Regions from separate parts of the Mesorhizobium sp. C395A genome, predicted to be linked through region 2. Evidence: predicted binding sites of a transcription regulator. Region 2 holds the regulator's gene; each other region holds the start of a gene.
What was found. The regulator PhoB, encoded in region 2, activates phosphate uptake and scavenging genes when phosphate is short. The targets are predictions, from matches to a motif close to TGTCATNNANCTGTCAT.
Positions count from the first base shown of each region.

Region 1 (5,429 bases), 120 kb from region 2:
CGCTGCAAATTCTTGATTTCGACCCGCATCTGGCCGCGCAGTTTGGCGTCCAGGTTGGAAAGCGGTTCGTCGAACAGAAAGACTTTCGGATTGCGCACGATTGCGCGACCCATGGCCACGCGCTGGCGCTGGCCGCCGGAAAGCTCGCGTGGGCGCCGGTCGAGCAGCGCCGTGAGTTCCAGGACCTTGGCGGTCGAGCGAACCCTGCTGTCGATCTCGTCCTTGGGAGTACCCCGGTTGCGCAACCCGTAGGCCATGTTGTCGTAGACCTTCATATGCGGATAGAGCGCATAGTTCTGGAACACCATGGCGATGTCGCGCTCGGTCGGACCGATCGTGTTGACGATCTTGCCGTCGATGGCGACGGTGCCGGAAGAAATGGTCTCAAGCCCGGCGATCATCCGCAGCAGCGTGGACTTGCCGCAGCCGGACGGCCCAACCAGCACGCAAAGCTCCTTGTCGGGAATGGCGATCGAGACACCCCTCACCGCCTCGACGCCGCCGGGATAGACTTTCTTCACATCCTTCAGATCGACGGTCGCCATCAGCTTCTCACTTTTCGGTATCGACCAGTCCGCGCACGAACCAGCGTTGCATCAGCACCACGATCAGGATCGGCGGCAGTATGGCCAGCATCGCGGTGACCATGACCAGATGCCATTGGGTATCGGCATCGGCGAAGGAAACCATCTTTCTAAGTGCGATGACGATGGTGTTCATGTCGTTGCTGTTGGTGACGAGCAGCGGCCACAGGTACTGCGTCCAGCCATAGATGAAGAGGATGACGAACAGTGCTGCGATGTTGGTGCGCGACAGCGGCAACAGGATGTCGAAAAAAAAGCGCCATGGCCCGGCGCCGTCGACACGCGCCGCTTCCACCAACTCACCTGGAATGGTCATGAAGAACTGGCGAAACAGAAGCGTGGCGGTGGCCGAGGCGATCAGCGGAATGATCAGGCCCGCATAGGTGTCGATCATGCCGAGATCGACCATCACCTTGTAGGTCGGCAGGATGCGCACCTCGACGGGAAGCATCAGGGTGATGAAGATCAGCCAGAAGAAGACCATCCGAAGCGGAAAACGGAAGAACACGATCGCATAGGCGGAAAGGATCGAGATGAAAATCTTCCCCACCGCAATGCCGAGCGCCATGATCGTGGTGTTGAGCAGCAATCGGCCGACACTGACGCCGCCGATGCGGCCGACACCGCCAAACAGCGCCTCGCTGTAATTGTTCCAGACCTGGTCGCCGGGCAAAAGAGGCAATGGCGGCTTGAGGATGGTCTGCAGCGTCTGCGTGGAGGCAACGAAGGTGTAGTAGATCGGGAAAGCGACGATCAGGATGCCCAGGATGAGCACGGCGTGGGCGATGAGGGCGCGAAGCGGGGACTGACCAATCATCGCTCGCGCTCAACCGTAGTGGACTTTGCGTTCCACATAGCGGAACTGGATGGCCGTGAGTGAGATGACGATGACCATCAGGATGACCGACTGCGCGGCCGAATCGCCGAGGATCAAATTGACGAAACCGTCATTGTAGACCTTGTAGACCAGCGTCTCGGTGGCCTTGCCCGGCCCGCCGCCGGTGACCGCATGGACGATACCGAAAGTGTCGAACAGCGCATAGACCGTGTTGACGACCAGCAGGAAGAAGGTCGTCGGCGCGAGCAGCGGGAAAACGATGGTCCAGAAGCGCTTCGTCTCCCCGGCGCCGTCCATGGCCGCCGCCTCTATCAACGTCTTAGGCACCGCCTGCAGCCCGGCGACGAAGAACAGGAAATTGTAGCTGATCTGCTTCCAGGCAGCCGCAGACACCAGCAGGATCATGGCTTGGTTTCCGTTGAGCAAGGGATCCCAGGCAATGCCGAGACCTCTCAAGGCGTAGGCCAGCGAACCGATCGAGGGGTTGAACAGAAACAGCCACAACATGCCGGCAATCGCCGGCGCCACCGCATACGGCCAGATCAGCAGCGTGCGATAAAGGCCTTTGCCGCGCACCACCTTCTCGGCCATGACGGCAAGCAACAGGGCCACACCCATGGCGACGATCGCGGTCGCCAGAGAGAACACCAGCGTAACTTTGATCGAGTTGAGGTAGGCCGGGTCGGCCAGCACCTTGCGAAAATTGGCGAGCCCGACGAACTTGCTCTTCAGCCCGAACGGGTCTTCCCTAAGCATCGACTGGTAGAGCGCCTGCCCCGTCGGCCAGTAGAAAAAGATCAGCGTAATGGCGAGTTGCGGCGCCACCAGCAGATAAGGCAGGGTCTTGTTGGGAAAGACGACGCGTGGAGACAGTGTGGTTCCCTCGCTGTGCAGGAAATCGTCCACGCGGGTCCGCGTGGACGAGGTTCAACTGACAAATCGCTTCAGTTTCCGATCGCTTCCTGAATCGCCTTGTTGCCGCGTGCGACCGCGTTGTCGAGCGCCTGCTGCGCAGTCTGCTGGCCGGCCAGCATCTTCTCGAACTCCTCGTTCTCGATGTCGCGCACCTGCGGCAGGTTGACGAGGCGCACGCCCTTCGAGTTCTCGGTCGGCGCCTTGCCCAGCATCTGCAGGATCGGCGTCTCACGGCCCGGATTCTTGTCATAGAAGCCGGACTTCTTGGTCGCCTCATAGGCAGCGAGCGTCACCGGCAGATAACCCGACTTCTGGTGCAGATACTCCTGCACTTCGGTCTTGGACAGGTAGGAGAAGAACGCCGCGACGCCCTTGTATTCCTCGTCCGATTTGTTGCCGAACACCCACAGGCTGGCGCCGCCCGGCGTGGTGTTCTGGGGCGCGCCCTTGGCGTCACTATCATAGGGAAGCTGGCCGATGCCGTAGTTCATGCCCGACTTGACGATGTCACCGAGACCCCCCGACGATTCGGTGAAGATGCCGCATTCTCCGGCAAGAAAGATCTGCTTGGCTTCGGATGTACGGCCGCCATATTTGAAGGTGCCGTCCTTGGCCAGGTCGGCGAGCGCCTGGAAATGATTGACGAAGATCGGCGCATTGATCTTGAGCTCGACGTCGGTTCCGGCAAGTCCGTTCTGGTTGGTGCCATAGGAAACGTCGTTCCAGGCAGCGAAGGCCTCAAGGTGGATCCAGGTCAACCACGTCGAGGTATAGCCGCAGGAAGCGGCGCCGCTCGCTTTGATCTTCTTGGCGGCTTCCCACACCTCGTTCCAGGTCTTTGGCGGATTGTTCACATCAAGCCCGGCCTTCTGGAAGATATCCTTGTTATAGTAGAGGATGGGCGACGAGGAATTATAGGGGAAGGACAGCATGGTCCCGTCCGGCTTCGAATAGTAGCCGACGATGCCGGGCAAATACTGGCTCTTGTCGAAGGTCACGCCGGCGCTGGTCAGCACATCGGCCACCGGCTTGATCGCACCTTCGGCGGCCATCATGACGCCGGTACCCACGTCGAACACCTGGATGATGTCGGGCGCTTGCCCCGCACGAAAGGCAGCGATGCCGGCATTCAGCGTTTCGGGATAGGTGCCCTTGAAAACAGGGAGAATTTCATAGTCGCTCTGGCTGGCATTGAAATCCTTGGCGATCTTGTCGACCACCTCGGCATTGGCGCCGGTCATTGCATGCCACCAACTGATCTGGGTGGCGGCGAAGGCGGAGGTGGTGGAAAGCAGGGTCAAGGTGGCGGCAACACCGGCCGCAAAGCCGAACAACTTCATGTTTCATCTCCCGTTTGTCATTGGCGAAAGGGGCGCTCCCGCGAACGCAATATGTGTCTCTGATGACAATCGGACAACGGATTTGTTGCTGTTTCGTGAATTTCATACCCGGCTAACTTCGCGCCCCCTCGCCTTGCAACGAGGACCGAGAGAAATGCCAAGCCGGCTCAGCGATAGAATGGGGCATGGTGGGCCTGCAAGGATCGCCGACCGCCCAGCGATGCGTGAAGGGCCCGCGTGACAGCGCCACGCACCTGCACCGTGCGGCCGCCAAACCGGCGCTCGGCCAGATCGAGATCGGCCGAGCGGCATCGCGCCAGGCGCTGCTGTAACCGTGCGTCTGGAATGAGACAGGATCGCCGCAACGTACAACCCGAAAAACCCGCTGTAGTTGTAGTTCGCATAACCGATTCTTCGTCAAGCGTGGCATACTAATCAAGTGGACGGCTTGATTGCTGTGGGAGAGCAGGTGGGGCGAGATGCTGACGGTCTATAATTGTATCGTGCATGAGCACGATCTGAGACTGGTCGCACTGGCAGCGCTCATTTGCGGTATTTCTTCCTTCTCGGCGGTCAACCTGCTTCGCCATGTCGACCGCTCGAGCGAGCGCAACCGCTATACCTGGCTGATGATAGCAGCCACTTCCACCGGCTTCGGTATCTGGGCGACGCACTTCATCGCAATGCTTGCCTTTTCTCCCGGAATCCCCAACGCCTACAATACGGAAATGTCGGCGCTTTCGCTCGCCGGTTCCGTCGCCCTGACCGCTGCGGGCATGTGGATCGCCACCTTGCGCCGGGGCATCGACTACCCTCTGGTCGGCGGCGCGGTCCTCGGCGCTGGTATCGCCGCCATGCACTATATCGGCATGGCCGCCTTCGAGGTCGAAGGGCGCATCGTCTGGAACCCGCTGCTGGTCGGCGTCTCGGTGCTGACAGGCGTCACCCTCGCCGCGCTGGCGCTGCTGGTGGTGTTGCGACGGCCGTCCATGCAGGCCACAATCGCCGCCGCCATCCTGTTGACGCTGGCGATCTGCAGCCTGCACTTCATCGCCATGGGCGCGGTGTCGATCTTCCCGGACTCCTCCATCGAGATATCGCAGTTCACGGTCGAACCGGTGTCGCAGGCCTTCGCCGCCGCTGCAGTCAGCCTGGCTATCCTGGTGCTTTCAGCCGCAGCATTGTGGATCGACCTTCGCTTCCGGCGTCACAAGCTCGAGGCCGAGCGCATGCACGGCCTCGCCAACGCCGCCGTCGAGGGGCTGATCGTCTGCGATGGCGCCCGCATCGTCAGCGCCAATGACAGCATCGCGGCACTCACCGGCATTGCGCCGGAAGTGCTGAACGCGATGCTGCTTGGCGATCTCTTCGGCGAACGCACCGCGGCCGGCATGTCCGACTGCAGCGGACAGGCACAGGAAGCCGAACTCAGAGCCCATGACGGCGCCACCATCCCCGTCGAACTTATCGCCAGAAGCATCGACTATTGCGGCAAGCGGCACAGCGTTGTCGCCGTGCGCGACATCCGCGAACGCCGGAAGGCCGAGCAGGAGATCCTGCGCCTCGCCCATTTCGACCCGCTGACCGGGCTCCCCAACCGCCGCAGTTTCTCCGGCCGGCTCGAGGCCGAAATTGCCGCAATGGACCGCGGCGGCAAGGGTGGGCATCTTGCGCTGCTGCTGCTCGACCTCGACCGCTTCAAGGAAGTGAACGACCTGTTCGGGCATGGCGCCGGCGATGCCATGCTGCAGA
Region 1 covers NZ_CP100473.1:3,979,282-3,984,710, forward strand. The annotation lists gene NLY37_RS19415 (sn-glycerol-3-phosphate import ATP-binding protein UgpC) at 1-545, opposite strand, end outside; gene ugpE (sn-glycerol-3-phosphate ABC transporter permease UgpE) at 553-1,401, opposite strand; gene ugpA (sn-glycerol-3-phosphate ABC transporter permease UgpA) at 1,411-2,295, opposite strand; gene ugpB (sn-glycerol-3-phosphate ABC transporter substrate-binding protein UgpB) at 2,367-3,677, opposite strand; gene NLY37_RS19435 (hypothetical protein) at 3,863-4,009, shown strand; gene NLY37_RS19440 (bifunctional diguanylate cyclase/phosphodiesterase) at 4,157-5,429, shown strand, end outside.
Region 1: ugpB (sn-glycerol-3-phosphate ABC transporter substrate-binding protein UgpB) is a predicted target of PhoB. The motif match lies at 3,740-3,756, and genes of this name have one in related genera.

Region 2 (5,429 bases):
CCGAGACCGGAACCGTTCCGGCGAGGCCCTGCGCCGTCAGCGCGGCGACAACGCCGCCGGCGGTGCCGTCATTCGCCGCAACCACGGCATCGACCTTGTTGTCGTTGGCGGTCAAGAACTGTTCCATGTTCTTCTGGGCGTTGGCCGGCAGCCAGCCATCGGTATAGGCCTCGCCGACATTCTTGATCTTGCCCGAGTCGATGGCTTCCTTGAGCACTTCCATCGAGCCCGAGAACAGGAAATCGGCATTCGGATCCGAGCCAGAGCCCTTGATGAAGACATAGTTGCCTTCGGGCTTCGCCTTGAACACTTCGCGGGCCTGCATGCGGCCGACTTCCTTGTTGTCGAAGGTCAGGTAGAAGACGTCCTTGTTCTCGATCAGGCGATCATAGCCGACGACCGGAATGCCTTCGTCCAGCGCCTTCTGCACCGCCGGGCCGATGGCCGAGGCGTCCTGCGCCAAGATGATCAGCGAGTTGGCGCCCTGCGAGATCAGGCTTTCGACGTCGGTCAGCTGCTTGCCGGGATTGGACTGCGCGTCGGCCGAAATGTACTTGTCGCCGGCGGCTTCGATCGCCGTTTTCATCGCCGCCTCGTCGGTCTTCCAGCGCTCTTCCTGGAAGTTCGACCACGACACGCCGATGACCTTGTCCTTCGCCTGCGCGACCGACATCAGCGCCAGCGACATGGCGACACCCGCCAGCATGGCGGCTGCAAATCTGTTCATTATAACCCTCCCTGCGCCGCCCACGGCGCGACAAAACCGGCCCGAAGGCCTGCACAAAGAGGCTCCATTTTTTCGAGCCTCGAAAAAATACTGGTTCAATGATAAGGCACTGTCAACATCGATTATGATGGATTCTGATGGCGTTGCCGAATTTTTTCGAGCTCCGCAATAAACAATGACAGGGCTGCCGGCGTCTGCCAATATTTGGCTGGTGCCGTCGAACGCCTTCACTATCATGAGGCGCGAGGAGGCCGGGAGGAAAACAAATGTCGGTTGGGATCCGCCACGACGATCTGCGCCGTCGCAACCGTGCGATGGTGATTTCGGCCGTGCGCCGGGGCGGCCAGCCGTCGCGGACCGAGATTGCGGCGACCACCGGCCTCAGCCATTCGACGATATCGGCAATCTCGTCTGATCTAATTCAAGAAGGCATCCTGATTGAAGGCAAGCCTGGCGAGACCGGCTCGCTGAAACGCGGCCGGCCGCAGGTCGGCCTTGGCCTCAACCCGGAAGCGGCGGCGGTCATGACCGTGGTGCTGTCGCTGAACTTCCTCTCCGTCACCGTCATCGACTATGCCGGCCAGGTGGTCGCGGAAGAACAGCGCCGGCTCGACACGCTGACCATGCCGCGCGACGAGCTGATCGGCGAATGCGTAGCAATCGTCGGGCGGCGTCTCGCGGACCCGGACCTCGATGTCCAGAGCATCGCCCGCATTGCCATGGGCATCCAGGGCATCACCGATTCGCAGGCGCGGGCCATGCTGTGGTCGCCAATCACGCCACTGACCGACATTGCCTTCGCCGACATGTTGGAAGCGGAATTCGGCATTCCTGCCACCATGGAGAACGACTGCAATATGATGGCGGTGGCCCTGCAATGGCGCCAGCCCGAGCGCTACCGCGACAATTTCATCGCGATCCTCTTGTCGCACGGCATCGGCATGGGGCTGGTGCTGAAAGGCGAACTGTTCACCGGCACCCATTCCTCGGGCGGCGAGTTCGGCCACATGATCCACCGTCCGGGCGGCGCGCTCTGCCGCTGCGGGCGGCGCGGCTGCGTCGAGGCCTATGCCGGAAACTACGCCATCTGGCGCAGCGCCAAAATGATGAGCGAAGATGCCGAGCCGGTCGATATCGGCGACGCTGATATGCGCGCACTCGCCGCGCGCGCCCGCGAAACCGATGGCCCGGAGCGCGAAGCCTATCGCAAGGCCGGTGAGGCGCTCGGCTTCGGCCTCGGCAGCCTGTTTGCGCTGATCGACCCGGCGCCTGTCGCCATGGTTGGCGTCAGCGCCGCCGCCTTCGACCTGATCGAGCCGGCATTGCGCGAAGCGATCGCCCAGACCGCCGGCGGCCAGCACTCGAAGTCGATCTCCTTCGACACCGAGCCCAACGAGCTGCCGCTGATCCGCGAAGGCTGTGCCATGCGCGCGCTCGGCTTCGTCGATCAGGAGATTTTCGCGCCGGGCATTCAGGCCAAATCCGGCAAGCATGTCGCCTGAATGGCCGGCAACGGCGCGACGCGCAGCATCCTAGTCTTCCCTGATCGCGTAGCCGGCGCCGCGAATGGTACGGATGACATCCGGCATGCGGCCGTTGTTGACCGCTTTGCGTAAGCGCCCGACATGGACGTCGACGGTTCGCTCGTCGATGTAGATCGTCTCGCCCCAGACATTGTCGAGCAGCTGGCTGCGCGAGAACACGCGGCCGGGATGGCGCATCATGAATTCGAGCAGCCGGAACTCGGTCGGTCCGAGCCTGATCTCGCTCTTCTTGCGGTAGACACGGTGCGACTCGCGGTCGAGCACGATGTCGCCGACCTTGAGCACGCTGGACAGCACTTCCGGCTTGGAGCGGCGCAGCAGCGCCTTCACGCGCGCCATGAACTCCGGCGTCGAGAATGGCTTGACCAGATAGTCGTCGGCACCGGTGGACAGGCCGCGCACGCGATCGCTTTCCTCACCGCGCGCGGTCAGCATGATGATCGGCAGCCGCTCGGTTTCGGGCCGCACTCTAAGCCGCCGGCAGAGCTCGATGCCGGAAACAGCGGGCACCATCCAGTCGAGCACCAGGAGATCGGGCACGTTTTCCTGCAGGCGGATCTCGGCCTCGTCGCCGCGTGTCACCACCTCGACGTGATAGCCTTCGGATTCGAGGTTGTAGCGGAGGAGCACGCCTAGCGGCTCCTCGTCCTCCACGACCATGATGCGTGGCGCGATCATAGGCAGTTCACCCTCATCAGGCCGGCGTGGCCATCGCCGTCTCGTCCTGCTTCGGACGATTGGCGGGCAATTGCTGGCCGGTCAGCACATAATACGCATTTTCGGCGATGTTGGTGACATGATCGCCGATGCGCTCAAGATTCTTGGCGCAGAACAAGAGATGCGTGCAGGCGGTGATGTTGCGAGGGTCTTCCATCATGTAGGTCAAGAGCTCACGAAACACGGACGTGTATTTGACGTCGATGCGCTCGTCGTCATTCCTGAGTTTTGCAAGAGCTGCCGCATCGGTGGCGGCATATTCCTCGACGACGCCTTGCACCTGGATCAGCACCAGCTGCGCCATGGCATCGATGGAGTGCGAGAGGTCGCGCGGCGTGACGCTCAAGCCCACGGTGCCGACGCGTTTGGCGATGTTCTTGGCGAGATCGCCGATGCGCTCGAGGTCGCCGGCCATGCGGATCGAGCCGACCACGGCGCGCAGATCGTTGGCCATCGGCTGGCGCTTGGCGATCAGCGTGATGGCGCGGTCGTCCAGTTCGCGCTGGCGCGCATCCATGATGGCGTCGTCGGAAACGACACGCTGTGCCAGCGCATTGTCCGAATTGAGCAGCGCCCTGGTCGAGCCGCTGACCATCGAGCCTGCCAGATCGCCCATGTCGCGGATCAGCTTGCTGATCTGCCCGAGCTCTTCATCGAAGGAGGCGACGGTATGTTCACCCATGATCTTGGTCCTCGTGCCTGAAAATTCACCCGCCGGACGGCTCAGCCGAAGCGGCCGGTAATGTAGTCCTGGGTGCGCTTGTCGTCGGGGTTGGTGAACATCTTGTCGGTGGCGCCCTCCTCGACGAGATAGCCGAGATGGAACATCGCCGTGCGCTGCGACACGCGCGCCGCCTGCTGCATCGAGTGGGTGACGATGACGATCGTGTAGTTCTGGCGCAGTTCGTCGATCAGCTCCTCGACACGGGCGGTGGCGATCGGATCGAGCGCCGAGCAGGGCTCGTCCATCAGGATCACCTCCGGCGACACGGCGATGGCGCGCGCGATGCACAGGCGCTGCTGCTGGCCGCCGGACAGGCCGGTGCCGGGCTCCTGCAGGCGGTCCTTGACCTCGTTCCAGATCGCCGCCTTCTTCAGGCTCTGCTCGACGATCTGGTCCATGTCGGACTTGCGCTTGGCCAGCCCATGGATGCGCGGGCCGTAGGCGACGTTCTCGTAGATCGACTTCGGGAACGGGTTGGGTTTCTGGAACACCATGCCGACGCGGGCGCGCAGTTCGACGACATCGATGTTCTTGTCGTAGATGTCGTCTTCATCGAGCGTGATCTTGCCGGTCACCCGCGCCAAATCGATGGTGTCGTTCATGCGGTTGAGGCAGCGCAGGAAGGTCGACTTGCCGCAGCCGGACGGGCCGATCAGCGCCGTCACCTGGTTCTGACGCACGTCGAGATTGACGTCGAACAACGCCTGCTTCTCGCCGTAGAAGACGCCGACCTTGTCGCCGCGCATCTTGATGACTTCGTTCGACTTGGCGTTCATTTTGTCGCCCACTGCATTCTCAAGGGACTGTTCGGTCATGATGTTCATACCAAATTGCCTTTTTTCTACCAGCGCCGCTCGAAGCGGCGCCGGAGCACGATCGCGGTGATGTTCATGGCCATGAGGAAGACGAGCAGGATGATGATGGCGCCGGACATGCGCTCGACAAAAGCGCGCTCAGCCTCGTTTGCCCACATATAGATCTGAACCGGCAGCGCGGTCGCCGGATCGAAAGGCGTCGTCGGATAATCGGCGACGAAAGCGACCATGCCGATCAAGAGCAGCGGTGCTGTCTCGCCGAGCGCACGCGCCAGGCCGATGATGGTGCCGGTAAGGATGCCTGGGGCGGCAAGCGGCAGGATGTGATGGAACACCATCTGCATCTTGGAGGCGCCGAGACCTAGGGCCGCCGAGCGGATCGACGGCGGCACCGCGGCGAGGGCGGCGCGCGTGGCGATGATTATGGTCGGCAATGTCATCAAGGTCAGCACCAGGCCGCCGACGAAGGAAGCCGAGCGCGGCATGCCGAGGAAGTTGATGAACACGGCAAGGCCAAGCAGACCGAAGACGATCGACGGCACCGCCGCGAGATTGTTGATGTTGACTTCGATCAGGTCCGTAAAGCGGTTCTTCTTGGCGAACTCCTCCAGATAGATGGAGGCGGCGACGCCGATCGGCAGCGCCAGCAACAGCACGATCACCATCATGTAGAACGAGCCGATGATCGCCACGCCCATGCCCGACGTTTCGGGCCGGCTGGAGGCGCCATAGGTGAACAGGCCGGTGTTGAAATGCTCGGCCATCACGCCGTCGGCTTTGAGCTTGTTCATCCAGTCGATCTGCTGGTTGGACACCTTGCGGCGCGCTTCATCGACGCCGAGGTCGATCTGGCCCTTGAAGGCCGAGTCGAGGTTCGCGGCAGCCAGGATGTCGACGTCACG
Region 2 covers NZ_CP100473.1:4,098,631-4,104,059, forward strand. The annotation lists gene xylF (D-xylose ABC transporter substrate-binding protein) at 1-727, opposite strand, end outside; gene NLY37_RS20025 (ROK family protein) at 994-2,229, shown strand; gene phoB (phosphate regulon transcriptional regulator PhoB) at 2,260-2,949, opposite strand; gene phoU (phosphate signaling complex protein PhoU) at 2,966-3,670, opposite strand; gene pstB (phosphate ABC transporter ATP-binding protein PstB) at 3,712-4,536, opposite strand; gene pstA (phosphate ABC transporter permease PstA) at 4,554-5,429, opposite strand, start outside.

Region 3 (5,429 bases), 330 kb from region 2:
GGGAAATCATGTTCATCAGGAAGCATAGGCGGGGCGTCCCGCTGCCGCAAGGAAAAGCTCACGCAAAATTACTGCGCGTAATTGTCGCGCGATAGCATCGCTATTGACGGCGTTGGCCGCCGGCCATGCTGGCTTCTATGCCGTCCAGCCGGTCGAGCAGATCCCGGAAACGGGCGGGAATGTCGGCCTCGGTGCGGAAGGCCGGCAAGGTGCGCAAGAAGCGCGTCGTCGCCTCGGTGCCGAACTGGCGCCTGATGTCGGCGGCGAGCTCTTCGCTTCTGTTGCCAGTATTGCGGTCCATTGTCTCAAATCCTGTGTCGGTTTCAAAACTCCTCCAAGCTTTGAATGGTTCCCCATAGCGGGGTATTGGCAAGCAAAGGCTGCCGTTACGGTAAAGTTTGAATTAATTTTGAACGTCCTTGCGCCCCGCACCAAGTCCGACGGGCAGCCCGCAACATTGCCTGCTGTGGGGCGTCCTCCTGGGCTTGCCCCTTGATTTTTGGCCGCCAAACCTCGATATCGGGCGCAAATCCAAACCATTCGAATGACGGGAAATGGCGATGAGCGACCAGACAAGAGACGAACGCGCGCCCGAGGATATCGAAACGGCCGAGGCCGAGCGTACGCAAGGCGGCATCGACGGCGACTATGAAGCGCTGGTGCGGCTGCTGAAGGAAAACGAGGAGCTGAAGGACCGCGCGCTGCGCGTCGCAGCCGAGATGGAGAATCTGCGCCGCCGCACCGCCCGCGACGTGCATGATGCGCGCGCCTATGCGGTGGCCAATTTCGCCCGCGACATGCTGTCGGTGTCGGACAATCTGCGCCGCGCGCTCGATGCTATCCCCGCCGAGGCGAAAGCGGCCGGAGATGCCGGCTTCAAGGCGCTGATCGACGGCGTCGAGATCACCGAGCGCGCCATGCTGTCGACGCTGGAACGGCATGGGGTGAAGAAGCTCGAACCGGAAGGTGAGAAGTTCGACCCGAATTTCCACCAGGCGATGTTCGAAGTGCCCAATCCCGATGTGCCGGCCAACACCGTCGTCCAGGTCGTGCAGCCGGGCTATTCGATCGGCGAGCGCGTGCTGCGGCCGGCCATGGTCGGGGTCGCCAAGGGCGGCCCCAAGATCGCGGCCACCGAAGCGCCGGTCGAGCCGGGGCCGGTGAACGAGCAGGCCGAGAAGGATGCGTGAGTAGGGTAGGCAGTAGGGAATAGGGAATAGGGAATAGGGGCAGGCGTATCAATCGCGCGGCTTCGTGTTATTCATACTTTCCCTAATTCCCAATCCCTACTACCTCATGTCCCTGACACCCATCGACCTCCTCGACTATGCCGGCGTCGCCGTCTTTGCCGCGACCGGGGCGTTGGCGGCTTCGCGCAAGCAGCTCGACATTATCGGCTTCCTGTTTCTGGCCAGCGTCACCGGCATTGGCGGCGGCACGCTTCGCGACGTCATCCTCAACCTGCCCGTCTTTTGGGTCGCCAACTCCGGCTATGTGCTGGTTTGCGCGGCGGTTGCGGTGCTGGTCTTCTTCATCGCCCACCGCGTCGAATCCCGCTGGAAATGGCTGCTCTGGCTCGACGCCATCGGATTGGCGGCCTTTTCCGTAATGGGCGCGGCCAAGGGGCTGGCCATCACCGGCTCGCCGGTCGTCTCCGTTGTTATGGGCGTGTTGACCGCCACATTTGGCGGCATCCTGCGCGATCTGCTGGCCGGCGAGCCATCGGTGCTGCTCAGGCCCGAAATCTACGTCACCGCCGCACTCGCGGGCGCCGGCCTCTACACACTTGGCGATCTTGCCGGCCTGCCGCCGCTCGCCTCGGATATCGCCGGCTTCGTCGCGGCTTTCCTGGTGCGCGGCGGCGCGCTGAAATTCGGCTGGACCTTTCCGTCCTACAAGAGCCGCCCGGGACGGCGACCGGAGGATATTCCGTAGGGAGAGGGAATAGGGAATAGGGAATAGGGAATAGGGAATAGGGAATAGTCGGTAGTCAGCAATTCGCGGCAGCCTTCACTACTGCCTACTGCCTACTGCCTACTGCCTCACGCCGCAAAGCGCTGCGCTTCCCCGCCATAATAGTTGACGTAGCGGGCGCCGATTTCCTTGACCGGCATCACCACGAACACATCGACGGTGGAGAACTCACGGTCGATGACGCAGCCGTCGCCGATGCGGGCGCCGACGCGCAGATAGCCCTTGACCAACGGCGGCATGGCCGCAATCGCCGCCTTGGCGTTGACCGCCTCGATCGGCATCAGGTCCATCGAGCAATAGCGCCCGGAGACCGCCCGCACATCCCAGGCGGAGTTGGTCCGGCAGTGATGGGCAAGGTAGGTGAGCGCCTCGGCATGCGCAGCCGGCACCGTGCCAGGGAACGAGGCACAACCGGTCATCACGCCGATCTCATAGTGGTTGATGTAGGCCCAGATGCCTTGCCACAGCGCCTCGATGGTGCGCTTCGAGCGGTATTCCGGCAGCACGCAGGAGCGGCCGAGCTCAAGGAAGCGCTGGCCAGGATGGCGGGCGATCAGCTTGGTCAGTTCGAACTCGCCTTCGGAATAGAAGCCGCCGGCGGTCGCGGCAATCTCTTGCCGCAGCAGGCGGTAAGTGCCGACGATGCGGCGATGCTCGGGGCCGGAGATCGAAGTGTCCAGCACGAGGAGATGGTCGCACAGCGGGTCGAAGCGGTCGGCGTCGCGCCGGTCCTGCGCTTGGAACAGGTCCTTCCTGGCGCCAAGCTCGTCATAAAACACCCGGTAGCGCACTTCCTGGGCGGCGGCGATTTCGGCCTCATTGCGGGCAAGCCGCACTTCGAGATTGCCGATACGGCCCAGCGGTGCGCCTGTTGCGACGGCATCGGCGTTCCGCGCGGCGAGCAAAGCGCCGCCTGCGCTGGGCCGAGTGTCACATTCCGGCATAACTGTATGCACGAGTGATTCTCCTTCGAGCCATCCCTCTTGGCACGGGGATACGGTGTAGGTGCAACAGGATTGTGACAGTACCGTGATACGGCGCGACGGGCAATACTTCGTCGGCTGGCGAAAACCCTCATTCGGCTACCTACGTGACGCGAGGATTGCGCCAGCGTCGCCTTGAAGCGCGTCGCGCTGGGACGATTCACGCGACGCGCTTCAAGTCTTTGTTTTGTGCATGTCGTCTTCTCAAAACCGGGGCCACTTTTGAGCGACATGAATTCAGGCGGCCACCTGGCCCTCGACGGCATGGACCAGCGCGTCGGGATCGAGCGGCTTGGTGACAAAGCCGCTGGCGCCATGGGCGAGCACGGTGTGGCGGGTCTTTTCCTGGCTGTCGGCCGAAAGCACCATGATCGGAACCGGCGGCACAGCCATTTCCTCCTCGTGGCGGCGGATGGCGGCGATCGCGTCCAGCCCGTCCATAACCGGCATGTGCAAATCCATCAGCACCACATCGAAGCGATTTTTCAGCCCGGCTTCGGTCACCGCCTCGACCGCGGCCTTGCCATTGCCGACCACTTTCACGCGATGTCCCGCCTTCAAAAGCGTGGCGCGGGCAAGCATGGCGTTGATGTCGTTGTCTTCGGCGATCAGCACCGACAAACCTTGCTGGCGCCCGCCATGGGCACGAAGCGAGGACGCGCCGGTCTTTTCCGGCTTGGGCGGCGGCAAGGCAGGGGCATGACTGGTCAGCAGCACGCGCAGCAGGGTTTCGCCGCGCACCGGCCTCGCCAAGAAGGTGGCGTAGCCGCTGGTGCGGAATTCGCCAAGCATGCCGCGGTCGGTCGGCGCGATCAGCGTGATCGCCTCGCAATCGGCAAAGCCACTCTGGCGCAGGCGCTTGAGCAGTCTGCCGTCGCCGTCCTCCAGGGCCGCGTCGATCAACAGCACATCGCAATGTTCGGCGAAGGGCGTCGCCTGGGAAGCGGTTGCGGCGACGTCGACGGCGCCGCCATGGGCGCGGATGGTGCGGGCGATGGCGTCCGCCTCGACGGCGTTCTTCGACACGATCACGGCGCGCCGGCCGGCCAGGATGTTCTGCCGGTTCTGCGGTGCTTCGGTTGCTCCTGCGGCCGGGATCTCGAAGACGAATTCCGATCCCTCGCCAAGCCGGCTCGACACCGAAATGGCACCGCCCATGGCGGCGACCAGGCGCCTCGATATGGCCAGACCGAGGCCGGCGCCCCCATGGGTGCGGGTCGAGGTGCCGTCGGACTGTTCGAACTCCTCGAAGATGCGCTCCATATCCTCTTCGCGCAGGCCAGGGCCGGTGTCGGCGACGGTGAAGCAGATGCGGTCGCTGGTCTCGGTGCGGGCCCGTGCAACCGAAACCAGCACGCCGCCGGTGTCGGTGAACTTGATCGCATTGCCGATCAGGTTGAGCAGCACCTGCCTGACTCTTCCCGGATCGGCCATGATCATCTGTGGCACGTCGGGCTCGACATGACAGCCGAGGCCGATGTTCTTGGCGAAGGCTTTCGCCGCCATCAGTTCGATGATGTTGTCGGCGATTTCGCGCAGCGATGTCGGCTGCGGCTCCGGGTCGAAACGGCCGGCCTCGATCTTGGAATAGTCGAGCAAATCCTCGATGAGCGCCAAAAGGGCGCTGGCCGAGGTCGAGACAGCGCCGACATAGGTGCGCTGCTCGGGCGACAGATTGGTGTCAGCCAGAAGCTTGGCCATGCCCATGATGCCGTTCATCGGCGTGCGGATCTCATGGCTGACGGTGGCGAGGAAGCGCGACTTGGCCTGGCTGGCATATTCGGCGCGCTCACGCGCGGTGATCAACGAGGATTCGGCGCGCTTGCGGGCGGTGATGTCACGGGCAATCGCCCGGTGCGAGACGGCGCCGCTATCCTTGTCGCGCACCGACAGTTCGATCCACGAGAACCAGCGCGGACCGTTCGGGGTACGTATGGAGACGTCGGTGGAACTCAGGCATTCATGATCGGAAAAGGCGGCGTCGGGAACGATACCGACATCGATGCCGAGGTCGGCCAGAGTCCTGCCGGCAAGGTCGCGCTGATCGGTTCCGACGAGGCCGGCGAAAACCATGTTCGCATAGACGATGTGGCCGTCGCGGTCGCGGTGGACGACGAGATCGCCGAGCGCATCGATCAGCCCGCGAAAACGCTCCTCGCTCTCCTGCATCTCCCACATGCGGTCGGCCAGCGTCTCGATCTCGGCGCGGCTGCGGGCGGCGGTTTCGTCGAGCAAGGCCGTCGCGCGGTGGACGGTGCGGCGGTTGCGCAGGTGCATGGCGACGCCGGCAAGGCCGGTCGCCAGCAGACCGAACGTGATGAAGATCGGCGCGCCGGTGAGGTGAGACAGGCCCGCCAGCACGACGCTGGCGACGACCGTCAGGAACAGCAGGCCCTCGTGCGTGGCGCGCGGAAAATCCGGCGCCAGCGGCGGCGCAGCAACATGCTGCCGCTTGGGCGTCGCCGGGTTCGG
Region 3 covers NZ_CP100473.1:3,773,522-3,778,950, reverse strand. The annotation lists gene NLY37_RS18510 (fatty acid desaturase) at 1-16, opposite strand, end outside; gene NLY37_RS18505 (hypothetical protein) at 101-301, opposite strand; gene grpE (nucleotide exchange factor GrpE) at 561-1,190, shown strand; gene NLY37_RS18495 (trimeric intracellular cation channel family protein) at 1,303-1,935, shown strand; gene olsB (l-ornithine N(alpha)-acyltransferase) at 2,043-2,918, opposite strand; gene NLY37_RS18485 (response regulator) at 3,195-5,429, opposite strand, start outside.
Region 3: olsB (l-ornithine N(alpha)-acyltransferase) is a predicted target of PhoB. The motif match lies at 2,982-2,998, and genes of this name have one in related genera.